Regions from separate parts of the Novosphingobium sp. KN65.2 genome, predicted to be linked through region 1. Evidence: riboswitches for the same ligand, from Rfam matches in the RefSeq annotation. Region 1 holds a riboswitch; each other region holds the start of a gene.
What was found. A riboswitch is a leader RNA that binds a small molecule or an ion and turns the genes downstream of it on or off. The one in region 1 is predicted to bind cobalamin.

Region 1 (6,140 bases):
GTCAGTTGCGAAGGGGGCCCTACGCCCCTCTCAACGACATTGCAACCGCGAAACGACGCGGACAGGCCACAAGCTTGCACTTTTAATTGATAACAGTTCGCAATTGCAATAGCGGCGATCAAACAAGCCGTTCGAGCGCGATATTTCAACGATTTGGCAAGGTTTGTGCGAGTCTTGCGCCGCGCGGGACATGTCTCTTGCCGATCCCGGGGCATGGCAAGAGGGCCGGGCCGAATTGCCCGAAAGGTGGGTCGTACAGACCTCGGTGCCTCTCCGACGCGTTGATTCGGACTGCCCGTCGTCCAGTCGGTCCAAGGATCGGTCGTCGTGCGCAGGGGATGCTGCGCACGTGCGGCTTCAACAGGCCCGAAGCGGGTTGCAGGTGCCGGACGGTGGAGTGATGGCGTACCCCGGGGCGGGCGTGAGGTCAGCCGTGGCGGGCGATCTTGCGGGCCAGGGCGTCGGCCATGCGGCGGTCGAGCTGGCGGCAGATCGAGATCCACCAGCGGCAGCTTTCCTCGTCGCTGGCGGCCTTGGCGGCTTCTGCATTTTCGCGCGCATGGGCAGCGGCCGAGAGGCCGTGGCGGGCGAAGTGGCGCAGGGCCTCGGTCAGCATCCGCTGGTCGTTCGCCGCCTGCATCGGCAGGTGCATCTGTTCGGAATAGGCGGCGATGGCCCGGCGGGCGGAGCCACCGAGGATGGGCTTGCAGCCGTTGTCGTTGACCGCACCCAGGGGGGCGGAGGGACACAGGGCACGAACAATCGCAGGGCTCTTTCCGCCATAGGCAGCGGCAAAGCGGATCGTCATGTCAGGCAGGCCCTTTGTGTCGTTGTTCTGATCTGGACCCTTATGGCAGTCAGGCTCTAAGCCTTTGTAATGGCCTATGGTTGCCGAATTCTTGCCGGGGCGTCCCGATGCCCCGAAAGGGGACGGATTGCGCCGGTTCAGCTGCCCGGCTGGGCGATCCAGCGGCCGCTGTTGGCGTATTGCGGCTTGATGTCGCCGGTCTCGGGCAGCTTCTGTGCGCGGTAGAGCGCATCGCCGCCGCGCTCGCGAATGGCATCGGAATAGAGCGGGACGGGCGCGGCTCTGGTTGGGGTCGCTGGCGTGTCGGCTGGACTTGCCGCGGCCGTGAACGATGCGTCCTGCGCAGCGAACTGGCGCTGGATCGCCACCGGATCGAGCGTGTCCGCCGCAGCCGCGGCGAGGGCGGCGGTGTCGCGACGGTGCGGCGCGGCAACCGGCTCGCCGCCGAGGTAGGCGAAGCGGAAGGCGCCCGGGCGGCCCGCTGCACCATGGAAGCTGTAGAAGCGATGCGCCCCGATGGTGCCGAGGTAGTCGAGGCTCGCGGCCCAGTAGGGATGGACCTGCACGGTGTGGTAATGCGTCGCCAGGCCGACGGGCGCATAGACGTAGCCCGACAGGGCGGCGCGCGCGACCTGCATCGCCCGGTCCCAGAAATAGCGCGAGGGCTTGCGGGCGAGCGAGCCGTCGCAGGTGAACGAAAACTGGCAGCCGCTGGCGCGTTCCGATCCTTCGTAGACCACGCCGCAAACGGTGCCGGGATAGGCCGGGTGGGCCACCCGGTTAAGCACGACCTGCGCGACGGCGCGCTGGCCGGCTTCGGCCTCGCTTGCGGCTTCATAGTATATGGCTGCGGTCATGCACTGCAGGGCGCGGGTGCGGTCGACGCCGCTGGCATCGATGTTGAGCGGGCGGGCAAGGGGCCGGGTTCCGCTCGCCGCTGCCGCAGCATCCCCGGCATCGGAATGCACGCCTTCGCCTGTCTGCAGGGGCGCGGTTTCCTGTTCGAGATAGTAGAAGGCGGAGCCCGGAAAGCTCGATCCGGCGCGCTCGAAGGGCATCGGCTCGAGGGTCTGCGCCTCGGCCGAGGCATCGGCGATGGAGAAGCGGCCCCAGTTTCCCGGCGAAGCGAAGGCGGGCAGGGCGATCGCGGCAAGGCCGGCAAAGCCTGCCGCCCAGCGCCGCTGCAGATGGGCGCGGTGGGCGTGGCGGTTCCTGCGCCCGCGCTCGAACCGGGCCGCGAAGTCGCGCGGGGGCGCCTCGCTTTCGCCGATCGGGGCAATCAGGGCAGGTGGCTCGGTCAATCGGTTCCTTTCGGTCGCCGCGTCAGCGTGCATCGGCGGCGCATCCTGCGCCTAACCCGCTTCGCGATCTGGCGCATCCGGCCTGTCACGGCCGTCCCGAAGCGATACACCGCGCCCTTTTACCCTTAACCGGTAAACAAATCTCTCGCGCGATCAGGTGCTTGCGTTGCCGCGCTTGCAAGGCCTGCAACGCCGCAGTATCCGCCCGGCCACGTCACGGGTTGTCCGGCTTGCCGGACCGAAGAGGGAAGCCGGTTCAAATCCGGCGCTGTCCCCGCAACTGTGACCGGGGAGTTCCGTCCCGAATGGCCACTGGCGGCTTGTGACAAAGCGCCGGGAAGGTGGGGCGGCGCGACGATCCGGGAGCCAGGAGACCTGCCCGAGATGGTCGTTCCGCGCCGGGCGGGTTGGACCGGAATGCAGCGAGTCATGCGCCGATACAGGTGCAGCCTCAGCCACGAGCGACACTTCGTTCAGGTTGGAGGTTTTGTACGTGAAGTATCTGTTTCTGCTCGGCACCGCGCTTGCCGTTTCCACGCCCGCCCTCGTTTCCCCGGCCCTGGCCGACGAGGTGGACAACACCATCGTCGTCACCGCCACGCGCACCGAGACGCCGCTGAGCCAGGTGGGCCAGTCGGTAAGCGTCGTCACCCGCGACGAGATCGAACGCACACAGGCGACGCAGGCGACCGAGGTGCTTGAGCGCCTGCCGGGCGTGACCGTTTCGGGCACCGGCGGCTTCGGCCAGATCACCAGCGTCTTCCTGCGCGGTGCGGAAAATGCCCAGAGCCTCGTGCTGATCGACGGTGTGCGCATCAACGATCCGGGCGATGTGGCCGGTGGCTTCGATTTCGGCGGTCTCACCATCGGCCAGTTCGACCGGGTCGAAGTGGTTCGCGGCTCTTCGGGCGTCCTGTGGGGCAGCCGTGCCATCGGCGGCGTGATCAACTTCATCACCGCGCGCCCGACCGAACAGTGGACTGCGCGTGCGCAAGCCGAATACGGCTGGCGCGACCGTCGACAGGTTGGGGCTTCGGCTGCCGGCTTGCTCGGTCCGGTCGGCCTGACGCTGGGCGGCAACTGGCTCGAGGGCGACGGCTATTCGGCCTACAACGAGCGCCGCGGCGCGACCGAGAAGGACGGCTTCGAAAGCAAGAGCGCCAATGCCCGTGCCGAAATCGAGCTGGCCGAGGGGCTGAGCGTCGACGCCGGCGGCTATTACACCAAGGCCGATTACGGTTATGACGATACCGGCGCCGATGCGCTCAATTTCGGGCACAAGCGCGATACGCTGGGTTACGCCAACCTGCGTTATGCCGGGCTCGACGGTCGCCTGACCGCGCGCCTGGGCTATGGGCTCACCGACACCCGCCGCATCTCCGATCACGAGATCTACGGTCCTTATACCACCAACGGCCGGAACGAGCGGGTCGAGGGACAGGTGACCTTCGCGCCGGTGGACCTCGTCAGCGTCCTGCTCGGCGCGGAGACAGAGACATCGAAGTTCTCCGATAACTTCGGTTCGAAGGACCGCACCTCGATCGACAGCTACTTCGGCATGCTGACGCTGCACCCGGTTTCGGGTCTGACGCTCAACGGCGGCCTGCGCTACGACGACCAGGCCGATTTCGGCCACCGCACCACTTTTGCGGCCAACGGCGCCTGGGCACTGGGCGAGGGCGAGGACGCGCCGGTGATCCGCGCCAGCTACGGCGAGGGCTTCAAGGCGCCATCGCTCTACCAGCTCTACACCAACGGCACTTTCAACCCGCTTGAGCCCGAGACCTCGAAGGCCTGGGACGCCGGGGTGGAACAGCCGTTCGCCGAGGGCAAGGGCCGCTTCACCCTGACCTGGTTCGACCGCAAGACGCGCAACCAGATCGATTACGACTTCGCGAACTGGAACTACTACAACGTGGGCCGCACGCGCGCGAAGGGCATCGAACTGGGCATGGTGGTGACCGACTGGGAGGGCTTCGATCTGAACCTGTCCTACACTTACCTCGATGCGAAGAACGAGCTGACCGGCGCGCGCCTTGCCCGCCGTCCGCAGAACAACTTCTACGCCAGCCTCGACAAGACCTGGGGCCTGGGGCTGCGTCTTGGTGCCGACCTGCGCGTGGGTGGCAACCGCTGGGACGATCACGCGAACACGCAGTTCGTCGAGGGGCACGTCGTCGTCGGCCTGCGCACGTCCTATCCGGTCACGCCCAACGTCGAGGTCTATGGACGCATCGAGAACCTGTTCGACGAGCACTACGAAGTGGTGCGCAGCTACGGCACGGCCGGCCGTTCGGCCTATGCCGGGGTTCGGGTGAAGATGTGACCTTGCCGCTTCCCCCGCAGTCCCGGTGGACCCGAGGGAAGCGTCTGGCGCGGGGTCTTGTCCGCGCCGGGGTCCTTGCGCTGGCATGGGCCGGCATATCCGGCTGCGGGGGCGGCTATACCGAGGCCGCCCCCGCAGCCGGGCCGGGCGATCCGGCCCATCCGACCATCGTCTCGCTCAATCCCTGTACCGATGCGATCCTTGCCGAAGTGACCGGGCCGGGGCAGCTGCTGGCGATCTCAGGATACAGCCACGATGCCCAGTCCACTTCGATGGACCTCGACAGGGCGCGCCGTTACCGCGCGGTTTCGGGCACGGTGGAGGAAGTCGCGGCGATCGGCCCGAAGGTCGTCGTCGCCAGCAGCTTCCTGCCGCCCGCGACGGCCAGCGCGCTCGCGGACCTGGGCTTCAGGGTGGTGAAGATCCCGATCGCGCCGGACCTCGATGCCGCGCGCGACCAGATCCGCGAGCTGGCGGGCCTTGCCGGCCATCCCGAACTGGGCCGTCGCCTGATCGGCCGCATCGACGGGGCGCTGGCCCGCGCCGCGCCGCCGCGGGGCGCGGCTGCGGTCCCGGCGCTGGTCTGGGAATCGGCAGGGCTCGTCGCGGGGGACGACACCCTGATCGTTGACATGATGGAGCACACCGGCTTTACGAATGCGGCCAGTGCACGAGGGCTTTCGCAGGCCGATTTCCTGCCCCTCGAAGAAGTGCTGGCCGATCCGCCGCGCGTCGTCTTCGCAGTTGGCAATCCGCTGGCCGAAGAGGACCGCATGCTCCACCACCCCGCTCTCGCGAGCCTGAGCCGCATGAAGCGTTTTCCGCTCGATCGTTCGATCCTCTGGTGCGGTGGCCCCACGATCCCGCGCGCGATTGACGCGCTCGCACGGGCACGGCGCGAACTGGACCGGCAGGACGTGGCGGCGCGGACGGCACGGGTGCGATGAACCCGCGCCTCGTTCTCCTGCTTCTGGCCGGCCTGCTTGTGGCCGTGCCGCTTTCGCTGCTGGCCGGACGCGTGTGGATCGATCCCTTTTCGCCTGCAGCGCACAATGCCTCGATCATCCTGATGCAGCTGCGCCTGCCGCGCGCGGTTCTGGCGCTGGCGGTGGGAGCGGGGCTGGGTGCCGCCGGGGCCGCGATGCAGGGCTTCCTGCGCAATCCGCTGGCCGATCCCGGGCTGTTCGGCATTGCACCGGGCGCGGCGCTGGGCGCGGTGCTCAGTTTCTGGACCGGCTATGCCGCCTCGCCGTGGCTGCTGCCGGTCTTCGCGCTGGCCGGGGCCTGCGGGGCGATGACGCTGCTGGCGCTGATTGCCGGTCGCAGCGGCGGCGTGGCACTGTTCACGCTGGCGGGCCTGATGGTCTCCAGCCTTGCCGGCGCGCTGATGAGCCTGGCGATCAGTCTGAGCCCGTCGCCCTTCGCGATGACCGAGATCGTCACCTGGACGATGGGTTCGCTGGCCGACCGCTCCTGGCGCGAAGTCTGGATCGCCCTGCCGCTCACCGCCGCCGGGATCGGCGTGCTCATGGCCGCGGGGCGCAGTCTCAATGCCCTGACGCTGGGCGAAGCCGCCGCGCGGTCGCTGGGGGTCGAACCGTTCCGGCTGCAGGCGCTGATGATCGCCGGCATCGGCCTGACGGTCGGCTCGGGCGTCGCCGTGGCCGGGATCATCGGTTTCGTCGGCCTGATGGTGCCGCACCTG
Region 2 (6,140 bases), on a different contig from region 1:
GAACCTGTGGCCGGGGCCGCAGCGGACTGGCGTGTCGATCGGCCCTGGCGTCCGGTTGCCTGCGCCTTCCGGCCGTTCGCCTGAGCGGTTCGTCCCGACCTTGTCGCAAGACGCCGGAGGACGAAAACGCATCATGGCTCAACCGCCGCAAAATGCCCGACCCAACCTGCGCCGCCGGATAGGTTGGCTCTTCGGCCCGCTCGTGGCCGCCAATATCGCCGCCTGGATATGGGCTTTATCGCTCTTCCACGATCAGCCGCTCATGCTCGGGACGGCCTTGCTCGCATGGGGGCTGGGCCTGCGCCACGCCGTGGATGCCGACCATATCGCAGCCATCGACAACGTGACCCGCAAGCTGATGCAGGACGGCCAGCGCCCGGTCGCCGTCGGTTTCTGGTTCGCCGTCGGCCATTCCGGCATCGTCACCATCGCGGCCATAGCCATCGCCCTGACGACGAGCGCGCTGGCGCAGTTCGAAAGCTTCAAGCAGGTCGGCGGTCTCGTGGCCACCTCGATCTCGGCGGTCTTCCTGTTTTCGATAGCTGCGATGAACCTGATCATTCTGCGCAACGTCTGGAAGACCTTCGCCCATGTTCGCGCCGGGGGCGCCTATGTCGAGGAAGACCTCGACATGCTGCTGGGCAATCGCGGACTGATGGCAAGGATCTTCCGGCCGATGTTCCGGCTGATTACCCGCAGCTGGCACATGGCCCCGCTGGGCTTCCTGTTCGGACTGGGTTTCGACACCGCGACCGAAGTCGCCATCCTCGGCCTTTCGGCCGGGCAGGCGGCGGACGGGCTTTCCATCGGTACGATCCTCGTCCTGCCCGTGCTCTTCGCAGTGGGCATGGCGCTGATCGATACCGCGGACGGCGTGGTCATGCTCGGCGCCTACGAGTGGGCTTTCGTCAAGCCGATCCGCAAGCTCTATTACAACATCACCATCACTCTGATTTCTGCGCTCGTGGCCATCGTCATCGGCGGGATCGAGACTGTCGCCCTGATCGGGGAGAAGCTGGGGCTGACCGGCAGCCTGTTCGGCATTGCGGGCGAGCTGGGCGAGAATTTCAACAGCCTTGGGTTCGCCATCATCGGCCTTTTCGTGCTGTGCTGGCTGGCCAGCTTTGCGATCTACCGCTGGAAGCGCTTCGACGACATCGAAGTGCGCGTCTCGGCATGATAACAGGCCCGGAAGCGATTGGCTTGCCGACCAATCTGTTCTAGGGCCTCGCTCCGGCGCACGGATCGATTCTGTGCACCGAAAGATCGCGCCGGTGCCCCGAAGGGGGCTTAATCGGGAATGCGGTGCGGGAGGGGCTTCCTTCCCAAATCCGCGGCTGTCCCTGCAACTGTGAGCGGATAGCGCGATGCACACGGCTCCCTTCGTTACGCGAAAGGGGCGGCCACTGGATGACGCCGCAAGGCGATCCGGGAAGGCGTGCATCAAGCAGTGACCCGCAAGCCAGGAGACCTGCCGGCGCACCGGTCGCTCTTGCCTTGATCCAGGGGATGGTCACGGCACGGTAATTCTTCCGTCTGAGCGACGAAGCTGTGCGGCTGGGGCTGCACGGTCGCGTGGTAACGGGTGCCTTTTCGCGCCCGCCCGTCGTCGCGCGTCGGTCGGACTCGTTCCGGCAAGCCCTGCCGTTGTCGCCATGGCGCTTGGGGAATTGCCGATGCCTGACCTGTCCAAGGTCCCCGTAACGATCATCACCGGCTTTCTGGGCGCGGGTAAGACCACGCTCATCAGCCATCTCATCCGCAATGCCGGTGGTCGCCGCCTGGCCGTCGTCGTCAACGAATTCGGCACGCTGGGCGTCGACGGAGATATCCTGAAGTCCTGCGCCATCCCCGATTGCCCGGCAGAGAACGTTGTCGAACTGGCCAATGGTTGCATCTGCTGCACCGTCGCAGACGACTTCATCCCTACTGTCGAGAAGCTCCTGGCGCTTGAGCCGCGGCCCGATCACATCCTGATCGAGACGTCGGGGCTCGCGCTGCCCAAGCCGCTGCTCAAGGCCTTCGACTGGCCCGCGATCCGCAGCCGTATCACCGTCGACGGCGTGCTGGCGCTTGCCGATGCCGAGGCCGTGGCCGACGGGCGGTTCGCACCCGATCTCGCCGCGCTCGAGGCGCAGCGTGCGGCCGATCCGGAAATCGATCACGAGACCCCGCTGTCCGAAGTCTTCGAGGACCAGCTCGCCTGTGCCGACATGGTGCTGCTGACCAAGGCCGACCTTGCCGGCGCCCAGGGCCTGGCGCGGGCGCGCGAAGTCATCGCTGCCGAGGCACCGCGACCGGTTCCGGTCATCGAACTGAGCGAAGGCGTCGTCGATCCGCGCGTTATCCTCGGACTTGGCGCTGCTGCAGAGGACGACATTGCCGCGCGTCCTTCGCACCACGATGGCGAGGACGATCACGAACACGAGGACTTCGACAGCGCCGTCATCGAACTGGGCGAGATTGCCGATCCTGCCGCTCTCACCGCACGCATAGAGACCCTGGCGAGCGATCACCGGGTGCTGCGCGTTAAGGGCTATGTCGCGGTTGCCGGCAAGCCGATGCGCATGCTGGTGCAGGCGGTCGGCGCGCGGGTGCGCAGCCACTACGACCGCCCCTGGCGCCCCGACGAAGCCCGTGTCACCTCGCTGGTCGCCATTGCCGAGCACGATCACCTCGATCCCGTTGCGATAAGGGCCGCGCTGCAGGGCTGAGGCCGCGATGCACGTCATCTTCCGCGAGACCCACGGGATCGAGGAAGCCTCCGTTCCGCAGGATCTGGGGCAGGCTCCGGCCGATCTCGTGGTGCTGTCCTTCTCGGACAGCGACCTTGGCGCATTCGCTGCCGGGTGGCGCAGTGCGCGCGATGCGGGGGACAATCCGCCGTCGCTGCGGCTCGCCAATCTTGCGGCACTGACGCATCCGCTTTCGGTCGACACTTATGTCGAGCGCACGCTCGCAGGTGCGAAGGCGATCCTGGTCCGGATCATCGGCGGGCTGCCTTACTGGACTTACGGTCTCCAGCAGGTCGAGGCGCTGGCACGTTCGCGCGGGATCGCCCTTGTCGTGCTGCCCGCAGACGGGCGCGAGGACGAAAGGCTCGATGCCGTTTCGACCGTTTCCGTCCCCATTCTGCGCGAACTGACCCGTTTGTGCGATGTCGGAGGAGCGGTCGCGGCGCGGGCGGCGCTTGCGCGTCTTGCGCAAGCGTGCGGATTGCGGGGGCATGCCCAGCTCGGTCAGGATATCCGAACCATCAAGGCGCTGCCATCTGCCGGAGCCTGGCTTCCGGGAGAGGACACCACCTGTCCGGCGGCCTTCGCTCTGACGGCGATGCGCCCGCGCGTGCTGCTTACGTTCTACCGATCCTATCTCAGCTCCGCCGATCTCGAACCTTTCGAGGCGCTGCACGCAGCCTTGACCGCGCGCGGTTTCGATGTGCTGGGCCTATACGTGCCTTCGCTGAAGGCCCTCGAAGTTCGCGGCTGGGTGGATCGCTGGGTGAGGGCGCTTCACCCCGCGGCGGTGATCAATGCGACCGCTTTTTCCGCGCGTGACGATGCAGGCGCCACGCCTCTCGATGGCGCCGGAGTTCCGGTATTCCAGATTGCGCTGGCGACGAGCGGGCGGCAGGCCTGGCAGGAGGCCTCGCGCGGTCTGTCTCCGGCCGACCTTGCCATGCATGTCGTGCTTCCCGAGGTAGACGGCCGCATCTTCGTCGGCGTCGCCAGCTTCAAGGAGGCCGCGGCGCGCGACGACGACCTCGAATTTTCGCGCAGTGCCCACCGCGCCGAGCCATCGCGGATCGAGGCGATCGCCGATCGCGTCGCGGGGTGGGTCGCGCTGGGACGCAAATCCGCGGACGAGCGGCACCTTGCGATGGTTCTTTCGACTTATCCCGGCAAGGGCTACCAGATGGCGCACGCCGTCGGGCTGGACGCGCTGGCTTCCGCCGATGCGATCCTTACCGATCTGATGCAGGCCGGTTACGCGGTCGAATGCGGGCACGACCTCGTCGCCGGTCTCGGCATGGCAGGGACAAGCTGGTCGCTCGACGCCTATCGCGAGGCTCTTGCGCGTTTGCCCGAGGCGTTGCAGGCCGATCTGGCGGAAGCCTGGGGCGAACCCGAAGAGGATTCCGCCGTTGCCGACGGGGCTTTCCATTTCCGCGCGGTCGAACTGGGCCATGCCCTTGTCGCCCTGCAACCCGAGCGCGGCTGGGCCTCAGAGCGCGACGACGATTACCACGACGTCTCGCGCTGCCCGCGCCATGCCTATGTCGCGTTCTACCTGTGGTTGCGTGAGCGCCGGGTCGATGCGCTCGTCCATCTCGGTGCGCACGGGACGCTGGAATGGTTGCCCGGCAAGTCGGTCGCGCTCGGCGATGCCTGCTGGCCCGAGGCGCTGACCGGTTCCCTGCCGGTCATCTATCCCTTCATCGTCAACGATCCCGGCGAAGCGGCACAGGCCAAGCGCCGGATCGGCGCGGTGACGCTGGGACATGTGCCGCCGCCGCTCGCGCCTTCACGGGAAGGTGCCGGGTTGGCCCGCCTCGAAGCGCTGCTCGACGAGTTCTCCAATGCCGACGGGCTCGACCCGGCGCGGCGCGACAGGCTGCAGTCGGTCATTCGCGAGGAAGCGCAGGCGCTGGGTCTGGAAGCGGAACTCGGCCTCGATGGGGCGACCTCGCTGGTCGAGGCGATGACCCGCATCGATCGCTTCGTGTGCGACGTGAAGGAAAGCCAGTTCGGCGACGGGCTCCATGTGTTCGGCCGCGGGGATCAGGGCGAGGCGGAGCGCAGCGGTCTGCTCGCCGCTTTGGCCGGACGACGGGTGGCCGCGGGGCCTTCCGGCTCCCCATGGCGGGGGCGCAGCGATGTCCTGCCGACTGGGCGCAACCTCTTCGCGGTCGATCCGCGCGCGGTGCCTTCGCGCTCGGCCCATGCGCAAGGCGTCGTCCTCGCCGAAGAACTGATCCGTCGCCACTTGCAGGACCATGGCGACTATCCGCGCGGGCTGGTGGTCGATCTCTGGGGCTCTGCGACGATGCGCACGGCGGGCGAGGAATTCGCCATGGCGCTCCACCTGCTCGGTGCGAAACCGGTTTGGGACAATGCGTCCGAACGCGTGACCGGGGTAGAGATCCTGCCGCTGGCCATGCTCGACCGGCCCCGTATCGACGTGACCTTGCGTGTCTCCGGCCTGTTTCGCGATGCCTTCCCGGTCCTCGCCACGCTGTTCGGAATGGCAGTCCGCTCGCTGTCCGAAAGGGACGAGACGCCGGAATGGAACCCGTTTGCCGGCAAGGCGGTTGCCCCGCGCGTCTATGGCCCCCGCCCGGGGCGCTACGGCCTCGGTCTGCGCGATACGGCCGATACCTATACCGACGAGGCGCGCAGGGCCGCCGGCGAAGCGTGGCTCGCGGCGTCCGACCATGCGCTCGACCAGCAGGGCGATGCGCATGATCCGGCAGGACTGCGCGACCGCGTCGCCGGGGCTGACGCTTTCGTGCACCTGCAGGACCTGCCCGAGACCGACCTGCTGCTCGCTGCCGATTACGCTGCGCACGAGGCGGGGTTTGCCGCCGCGCAATCTGTCGCAGGTGGCAAGGCGGCACTCTACCACCTCGACAGTCGCGATCCCGCCCGGCCGAGTGCCCGGACCCTGACAGAGGAAATCGCGCGCGTCGTGCGGGCGAGGGCGGCCAATCCAGGCTGGGTCGCCGGGATGATGCGCCACGGCTTTCGCGGCGCTGCGGAACTCGCGGCGACGCTCGACCACTTGGGCGCCTTCGCGCACCTTTCCGCTTCGGTCCCGTCCCAGTTGTTCGATCTCTATCATGACGCGACGCTCGGCGAGCCGGACGTGCGCGCGTTCCTCGGACGCGAGAATCCCGAAGCGCTGGCCGCGATGGAAGCCCGCTTTGCCGCGCTTCATGCCGCAGGCCTGTGGCAGACGCGGCGCAATTCGATCCTCGCCGGTATGGGCGGCGGACAATGAGCGGGTTCGCGATCAGGGGCTGGTGTCCGGATGCCTGGCACCCGATGGTGGCGGGAGACGGCTTGCTGGTGCGGGTGCGCCCGCGCCTCGGGCGCCTCGATCGCGATCAGGCGCTGGGCCTTTGCGATGCCGCGCTGACC
Region 3 (6,140 bases), on a different contig from region 1:
CTTGATCGGGACTTCGACAAAGGCGGAATCGCCGACATAGCGATCGCGGTCGGCATAGGCGAGGCGGCTGGCCTGCGCGAATTCGAACCACGCCTTTTCGTCGCCCGCATTGCGCTTGGCGATATCGGTGTGTTCGAGAATGCCCAGCGCCATCAGCAGCCCCGGACCGCCAGACGGGGCCTGCGGGGTGCAGACCATATAGACGCGGTAGGGTTCGCATAGCGCCGGACCGGTGCGCGGGCGATAGGCGGCAAGGTCTGCCAGCGTCATTGTCCCGGGGCGCGGCCCTTCGCTGACGCGCTTGACGATGTCATGCGCAATGGGGCCGGTCAGCAGGCCCGAGGCCCCGAATTTGGCAATCCGCTCCATCGTGCGGGCATAGGCCGGGTTGCGCAGTCGATCGCCTGCGGCATAGCGGCTGCCGTCCGGCTTGGAGAAATAGGTGACGGCATCGGGCGCCGTTGACTGCGGCGCGCGTTCCATCCGGATCATCCCGGCAAGACGTGGGCTGACGATGAATCCGTCCGCTGCAAGATCGCGCGCCGGTTCGAGCAGGTCCGCCCAGGCGAGCTTGCCGTGATCGTGGTGGGCCATGTCGAGCATGGCGACGGCCCCTGGCACGCCTGTCGAAATGCCGCCGAGTACGGCATCGAAGAAGGGCAGGCGGTTGCCGTCATCGTCGAGGAAGAGACGGTCGGTAGCCCCGGCGGGCGCCGTTTCGCGTCCGTCGTAGTACGTCGCCTTGCGGTTCTTGGCGTCGTAATAGACCATGAAGGCACCGCCGCCGATCCCCGAACTCTGCGGCTCGACAAGGCCGAGAACGGCTTGGATCGCCACTGCGGCATCGACCGCCGAGCCGCCCTTGCGCAGTACGTCCACCCCGGCCTTCACCGCGAGGGGATTGGCCGCTGCGACCATCGCATGCTTCGCAAACCCGGACTGCTCGCGCTCTGGCGCCTTGGCAGTCCGGCTCTGCTCGACGGATGTTGCGGGGGTAGGGCTGGCCTGTGAAACGCTGGCCTGGGATACGGTCGTCAGTGTCAGTGCGGCTATGCCGACGGACAGGAGGAGGCGGCGCAATAGGGTTCTCCGGGGGGTGGCTTCTATCGAATTTCGTCAGGGCGATGGCCCCTTCGGCAAGGGACTCGCGGGACCGCCGGGACAGAACCTATCAGTTCCGTCCCATAGGTATAGGGCCGAGGTGCAAGGATCCTGACGTTCCGGGCAGGCAAGCGCGCGTCAGAGGTCGATGCCCGGTTGTGCCTTGATGCCGTTGCGAAAGGCATGCTTCTCGTCGCCGATCTTGCTGACCGTGTCGGCCAGTTCGATGAACTCGGCATGGGCCGCGCGTCCGGTGATGACCACATGCTGCATCTCCGGCCGGTTCCGGATCGCCGGGAGAACTTCCTCGAGCGTGAGGTAGCCGTAATTGATGAGGTATGTCAGCTCGTCGAGCACAACGAGCGAGATCGCGGGATCGGCAAGCGCGACCCTGGCCTTTTCCCAACCGGCCTGGGCTGCGGCGATATCACGCTGGAGGTTCTGCGTCTCCCAGGTGAAGCCTTCGCCGCAATTCTCCCAGGTGACACCCGGCTGCCTGGAAAGGAAGGCGCGTTCGCCCACGTCGACCTTGCTCTTGATGAACTGGAACACCGCAGCCGTACGGCCGTAGCCCAGCGTGCGGGCAACCATGCCGAAGGCGCTGGACGACTTGCCCTTGCCGTTTCCGGTGAGCACCAGCACCAGCCCCTTGTCGATCTTGGCTGCGGCAATGCGGGCATCGACTACGGTCTTGAGCTTGCGGGTGCGTTCCTTGTGGCGACGATCTTCTTCGGTCAGGTTCTCGGTGTCAGTCATGATTGGTCGGCCTCTCGTGGGTGTGGCAGGTGGCGGGGCGAAGGAGGCCGGCGCAGGTGTCTGGCGGTATTGGCAGTCACTCACGTATCCTCCTCGACGCACGCACGATTGTCGTCGCCAAGGGATTGCCCGCAGCAAGCGAGGCCCTCGTCCGCACGGTTCATCCCGCCCGCGCAGAGGAACGACGGTAGCGGGCCGGTTTCCTGACTTTCCGGATCGACGCGCCTGTCGCCGCCTTCTCGAACCGGGAAGGCCCCGTTCAATGGCGTAGTGGCGATGCGCTCACCGGTCACAGTTGCGGGAGCAGTGCCGTCAGCGCGGAGAAACATTCGGCGCCCGGACTTCCCGATTAAGCCCTTGCGGGCACCCGTTACGCCTTCGCGGATAAGTCAGGGCAAGGCGCCCTGCAAGCATATTGCGCTTGCGAACGGCATGGCTGCGCGATACTTGCCGGACTGCGACAGGTTCCCCGCAAGGGGATCAAAAGGGAACTCGGGTGCAAGTCCCGGGCTGCCCCTGCAACTGTAAGCGGCGAGCCATCCGGCCATTTCGCCATTGGGATCGAAAGGCGGTCCTGAGAAGGCGGCCGGAGCGGCGTTGACCCGTGAGCCAGGAGACCTGCCTGACGCAGTCGTTCTTCATCCGGGCAGGGCGCACCGGGTGTTCGAGGGCCCCGCGATGGCGGGGTCACCCCTCGCGCAACGACAGTCATCGTCTCGCCGGTTGAGCTTCCGGTGGGACTGGAGCCGTTTGCAAGGAGGGAGCGTTGCCATGCTCTTGATGTCTTTCTGTCGTCCGCGTTCGGGAACGGTATGCTGATGCTGCGTGCCGTCGAAGCCGAAGCCTCGGTCGTGGTCTGCTCGACCTGCCGCCATTCCGAAACAGAGCGTGAGGACGAGCACGGCCAGCGTGGCGGCGCGCGGCTGGCTTCCGCCATGCGCGAGGTGCAGGCTCAGGATCCCGCCTTGGCCGCCGTTTCCGTTCAGGAAATGCCGTGTCTGTTCGCCTGCAAGCGCTTTTGCACCGTGCATATCAGGGCGCCCGGCAAGGTGGGCTATGTCCTGGGCGACTTCGCTGCCGATCATGAGGCTGCACACGCGATCCTCAGCTATGCTGCGCAGCATGCCGAGAGCGAGGAGGGCGTTGTGCCCTATCGCAGCTGGCCGCAAGGCGTGAAGGGGCACTTCATCACGCGCACCCCGCCCGAAGGCTACCTGTGCACATGATCGGCTTCGAAAGCCGCGAAGCCTTTTCTGCGGCGCTCGCCGATCTGCCCGAAGCCAACAAGGTTGCGCAGGCCGCTGCACAGCTGCGCCAGGAGGACCTGACCAAGCCGCTGGGCTCGCTCGGTCGACTGGAGGACATCGCGATCTTCATGGCCTCGTGGCAGGGCAGGGAGCGGCCGGTACTGGAGCGCATCCGGGCTGCGGTCTTCGCCGGGAACCACGGTGTCGCCGCGCGCGGGGTCAGCGCCTATCCGCCCGAAGTGACGGCGCAGATGGTTGCCAACTTCGCGGCTGGCGGTGCCGCCATCAATGCCCTGGCCGATGCCTGCGGCGCGGAACTGGTCATCGTGCCGATCGAGCTGGAACGTCCTACGGCGGACTTCGTCGAAGAGCCTGCCATGAGCGAGGAGGATTGCCTCGCGGCACTCAACGCGGGCGCATCGGTCGTCGAAGAGGGGCTGGACCTACTTTTCGTCGGCGAAATGGGGATCGGCAATACAACGCCCGCCGCCGCGCTATGTGCGCAGGTCTGCAACGGCACCGCTGCCGAGTGGGTCGGTGCCGGGACGGGTCTCGACATGGACGGGATCGCCCACAAGCAGTCCGTCGTCGCGCAGGCATTGGCCTTTCATGGTACCCTCTGCACTGACGCTTTCGAAACCCTTCGTCGGCTTGGCGGGCGCGAGATTGCCGCGATGGCAGGGGCCATCCTTGCCGCACGGATAAAGCGCATTCCGGTACTGCTCGACGGCTACATCGTCTGCGCTTCCATAGCGCCGCTGGTGGTCGATCAGCCGCGGTTCGCCGCGCACTGCCTTGCCGCCCACTGTTCCATGGAAGCGGCCCATGCGCGGTTGCTCGACTGGCTTGGCCTTGCCCCCCTGCTGCAACTCGGAATGCGGCTGGGCGAAGGGACCGGCGCAGCGGTGGCGACGCAGCTCGTGCGCTCGGCCATTGCGGCGCACAACGGCATGGCGACATTCGCCGAGGCCAAGGTGGCGGGCGTTGCATGACGGATTTCGTGCTGCACCTCATGCGGCACAGCGCTCCGCAGCGGCCCGGCCTGATGCTCGGCCATCTCGACGAGCCGCCACTGGCCTCCGGCGTAGCCGCCTGCATGGAACGCGCAGGTGCACTTGCCTTCAAGCAGATCAGGTGTTCCGATCTTGCCCGAGCGCTGCTTCCCGCAAGGGAGATAGCCGGGCAGTGCGGCCTCGCAGTACATATCGATCCGCGCTGGCGTGAACTCGATTTCGGTGCGTGGGATGGCATGGCGCCGCAGCAGTTGCCCAATGACGCGCTTGCCCGGTTCTGGGACGACCCGGATGCCTTCCCTCCGCCGGGAGGCGAGATGTGGTCGGTCCTTGTCCGGCGCGTGGGCGAGGCACTGGCGCATATTCGTGAGGATTGCCTCGTCGTTGCGCATGGCGGCTCGATCCGCGCTGCAGTATCATATCTCACCGGGCTCGATCATCGCGGTGTCTGGGCGTTCGACCTGCCTTACGGCGCGCTCATCAGCCTGCGGGTATGGCCAGGAGGCAAGAGTGCGGGGCAGATCATAGCGCTAGAGACGGACGCGCCATGATCCGCCGCTTCATTCTCGCCATGCAGTTTACCACGCGCGTGCCCCTGCCGAACGTGAAAGCAGACGATGCGGACTTCGCCGCGCTCCTGCGTTATTTCCCGATGGTGGGACTGGTTGTGGGCGCCATCGTTTCGGGCGCCTGGTGGCTGGGATCGTTCCAAGGCGCATGGCTGGCGGCGCTGCTAGCGTTGGGGGCATGGGTGGCGGTGACCGGCGCGCTGCACCTCGACGGACTGGCCGACGTGGCCGATGCGACCGGTGCTGCGCATGGCAATCCAGCACGGCTTTCCGAGGTTCTGGCCGATCCGCATGTCGGCAGCTTCGGCGTCGTCGTCGTCGTGCTGCAGTTGCTCGCCAAGTTCGTCCTGCTGCAGCATGTTAGCCTCGCCGATTTGCCGCTGCTCTGCATCTTGCCGGGCCTTGCGCGCATCGGCCCCCTGTTCTGGGCAAGGATGTTGCCGCCGCTTCATGAAGGATTGGGCAGCCGTCTGGGCGCCGGGGTGCGCTTTCGGGATTTCGTGCTCTGGGGCATCGCCGCGCTGCCTGTCGTCGTGCGGGAGCCTGCCTTTGCCTTACTGGTCCCTGCAATCCCGCTCTGGTCCCTGTGGCTTCGCCGCAGGCTGGGCGGAATATCGGGCGACGGTCATGGTGCGGGGATAGAGCTGTGCGAGACCGCCCTCCTTGCAGCACTGGTCCTCACATGAGCGCCTTGCAAACCGTACGTCACGGAGGGCGGCTCCACGAGGCCTGCCGGCGTTACGGCGGCCGACCGCAGGACTGGCTTGACCTGTCCACCGGCATCAATCCCGAGCCATGGCCTGCAGCATCCCTTCCGGCGACAGACTGGAGCCGACTGCCCGAGCCCGATGCCCTGAGCGAGCTTGAGGCAAGGGCTGCAGCGCACTTCGGCGTCGATCCCGTCCATTGCTGCGCAATCGGCGGGAGCGAACTGGCGATCCGCCTTGTCGCCCGCCTGCTCGATTTGCCGGGATGCTCACTGCAACCGGCTTATGGCAGCCACGAGGAGGCTTTTGCCGGTCCTCCTGCGAACTTCGCGGAAGTCCCGGAACAGCCCACCGCCCTGATCTTTGCCAACCCGAACAATCCCGATGGCCGCCTGCGGCAAGGGCAAGACATCCTCGTCTGGTCGGATCGGCTGACCGCCGAAGGGAGTTGGCTCGTTGTCGACGAGGCCTATGCCGACTGCGACCCCGCCGAGAGCGTTGCCCCGCAAGTTCAGGATGGCCGACAACTGATCGTCCTGCGTTCCTTCGGGAAGTTTTTCGGCCTTGCCGGGCTGCGGCTTGGGTTCGTGCTGGGGCCGAGCGACCTGATCGCCGCCCTGCGCGAGGCTATCGGGGACTGGCCGGTCCATGCTGCCGGACTGGCCATAGGTGCGGCAGCGTATGGCGATGCAGCCTGGATCGCGGGTACGCGCCTCGCGCTCTTCGACAGGGCCCGGGCGCTCGACA

Region 2: another riboswitch for cobalamin. It lies ahead of cobW (cobalamin biosynthesis protein CobW); the one in region 1 lies ahead of SPHV1_RS14900 (TonB-dependent receptor domain-containing protein).
Region 3: another riboswitch for cobalamin. It lies ahead of SPHV1_RS20485 (DUF1636 domain-containing protein); the one in region 1 lies ahead of SPHV1_RS14900 (TonB-dependent receptor domain-containing protein).

Annotation. Positions count from the first base shown of each region.
Region 1 covers NZ_CCBH010000164.1:6,164-12,303, reverse strand. The annotation lists gene SPHV1_RS14910 (hypothetical protein) at 428-808, opposite strand; gene SPHV1_RS14905 (cell wall hydrolase) at 946-2,142, opposite strand; cobalamin riboswitch at 2,311-2,507, shown strand; gene SPHV1_RS14900 (TonB-dependent receptor domain-containing protein) at 2,603-4,435, shown strand; gene SPHV1_RS14895 (ABC transporter substrate-binding protein) at 4,432-5,382, shown strand; gene SPHV1_RS14890 (iron ABC transporter permease) at 5,379-6,140, shown strand, end outside.
Region 2 covers NZ_CCBH010000174.1:80,435-86,574, forward strand. The annotation lists gene SPHV1_RS17425 (HoxN/HupN/NixA family nickel/cobalt transporter) at 134-1,180, shown strand; cobalamin riboswitch at 1,256-1,494, shown strand; gene cobW (cobalamin biosynthesis protein CobW) at 1,677-2,714, shown strand; gene cobN (cobaltochelatase subunit CobN) at 2,722-6,000, shown strand; gene SPHV1_RS17440 (cobalamin biosynthesis protein CobG) at 5,997-6,140, shown strand, end outside.
Region 3 covers NZ_CCBH010000193.1:23,070-29,209, reverse strand. The annotation lists gene ggt (gamma-glutamyltransferase) at 1-1,080, opposite strand, end outside; gene cobO (cob(I)yrinic acid a,c-diamide adenosyltransferase) at 1,240-1,857, opposite strand; cobalamin riboswitch at 2,033-2,243, opposite strand; cobalamin riboswitch at 2,303-2,498, shown strand; gene SPHV1_RS20485 (DUF1636 domain-containing protein) at 2,676-3,083, shown strand; gene cobT (nicotinate-nucleotide--dimethylbenzimidazole phosphoribosyltransferase) at 3,080-4,096, shown strand; gene SPHV1_RS20475 (histidine phosphatase family protein) at 4,093-4,668, shown strand; gene cobS (adenosylcobinamide-GDP ribazoletransferase) at 4,668-5,372, shown strand; gene SPHV1_RS20465 (threonine-phosphate decarboxylase) at 5,369-6,140, shown strand, end outside.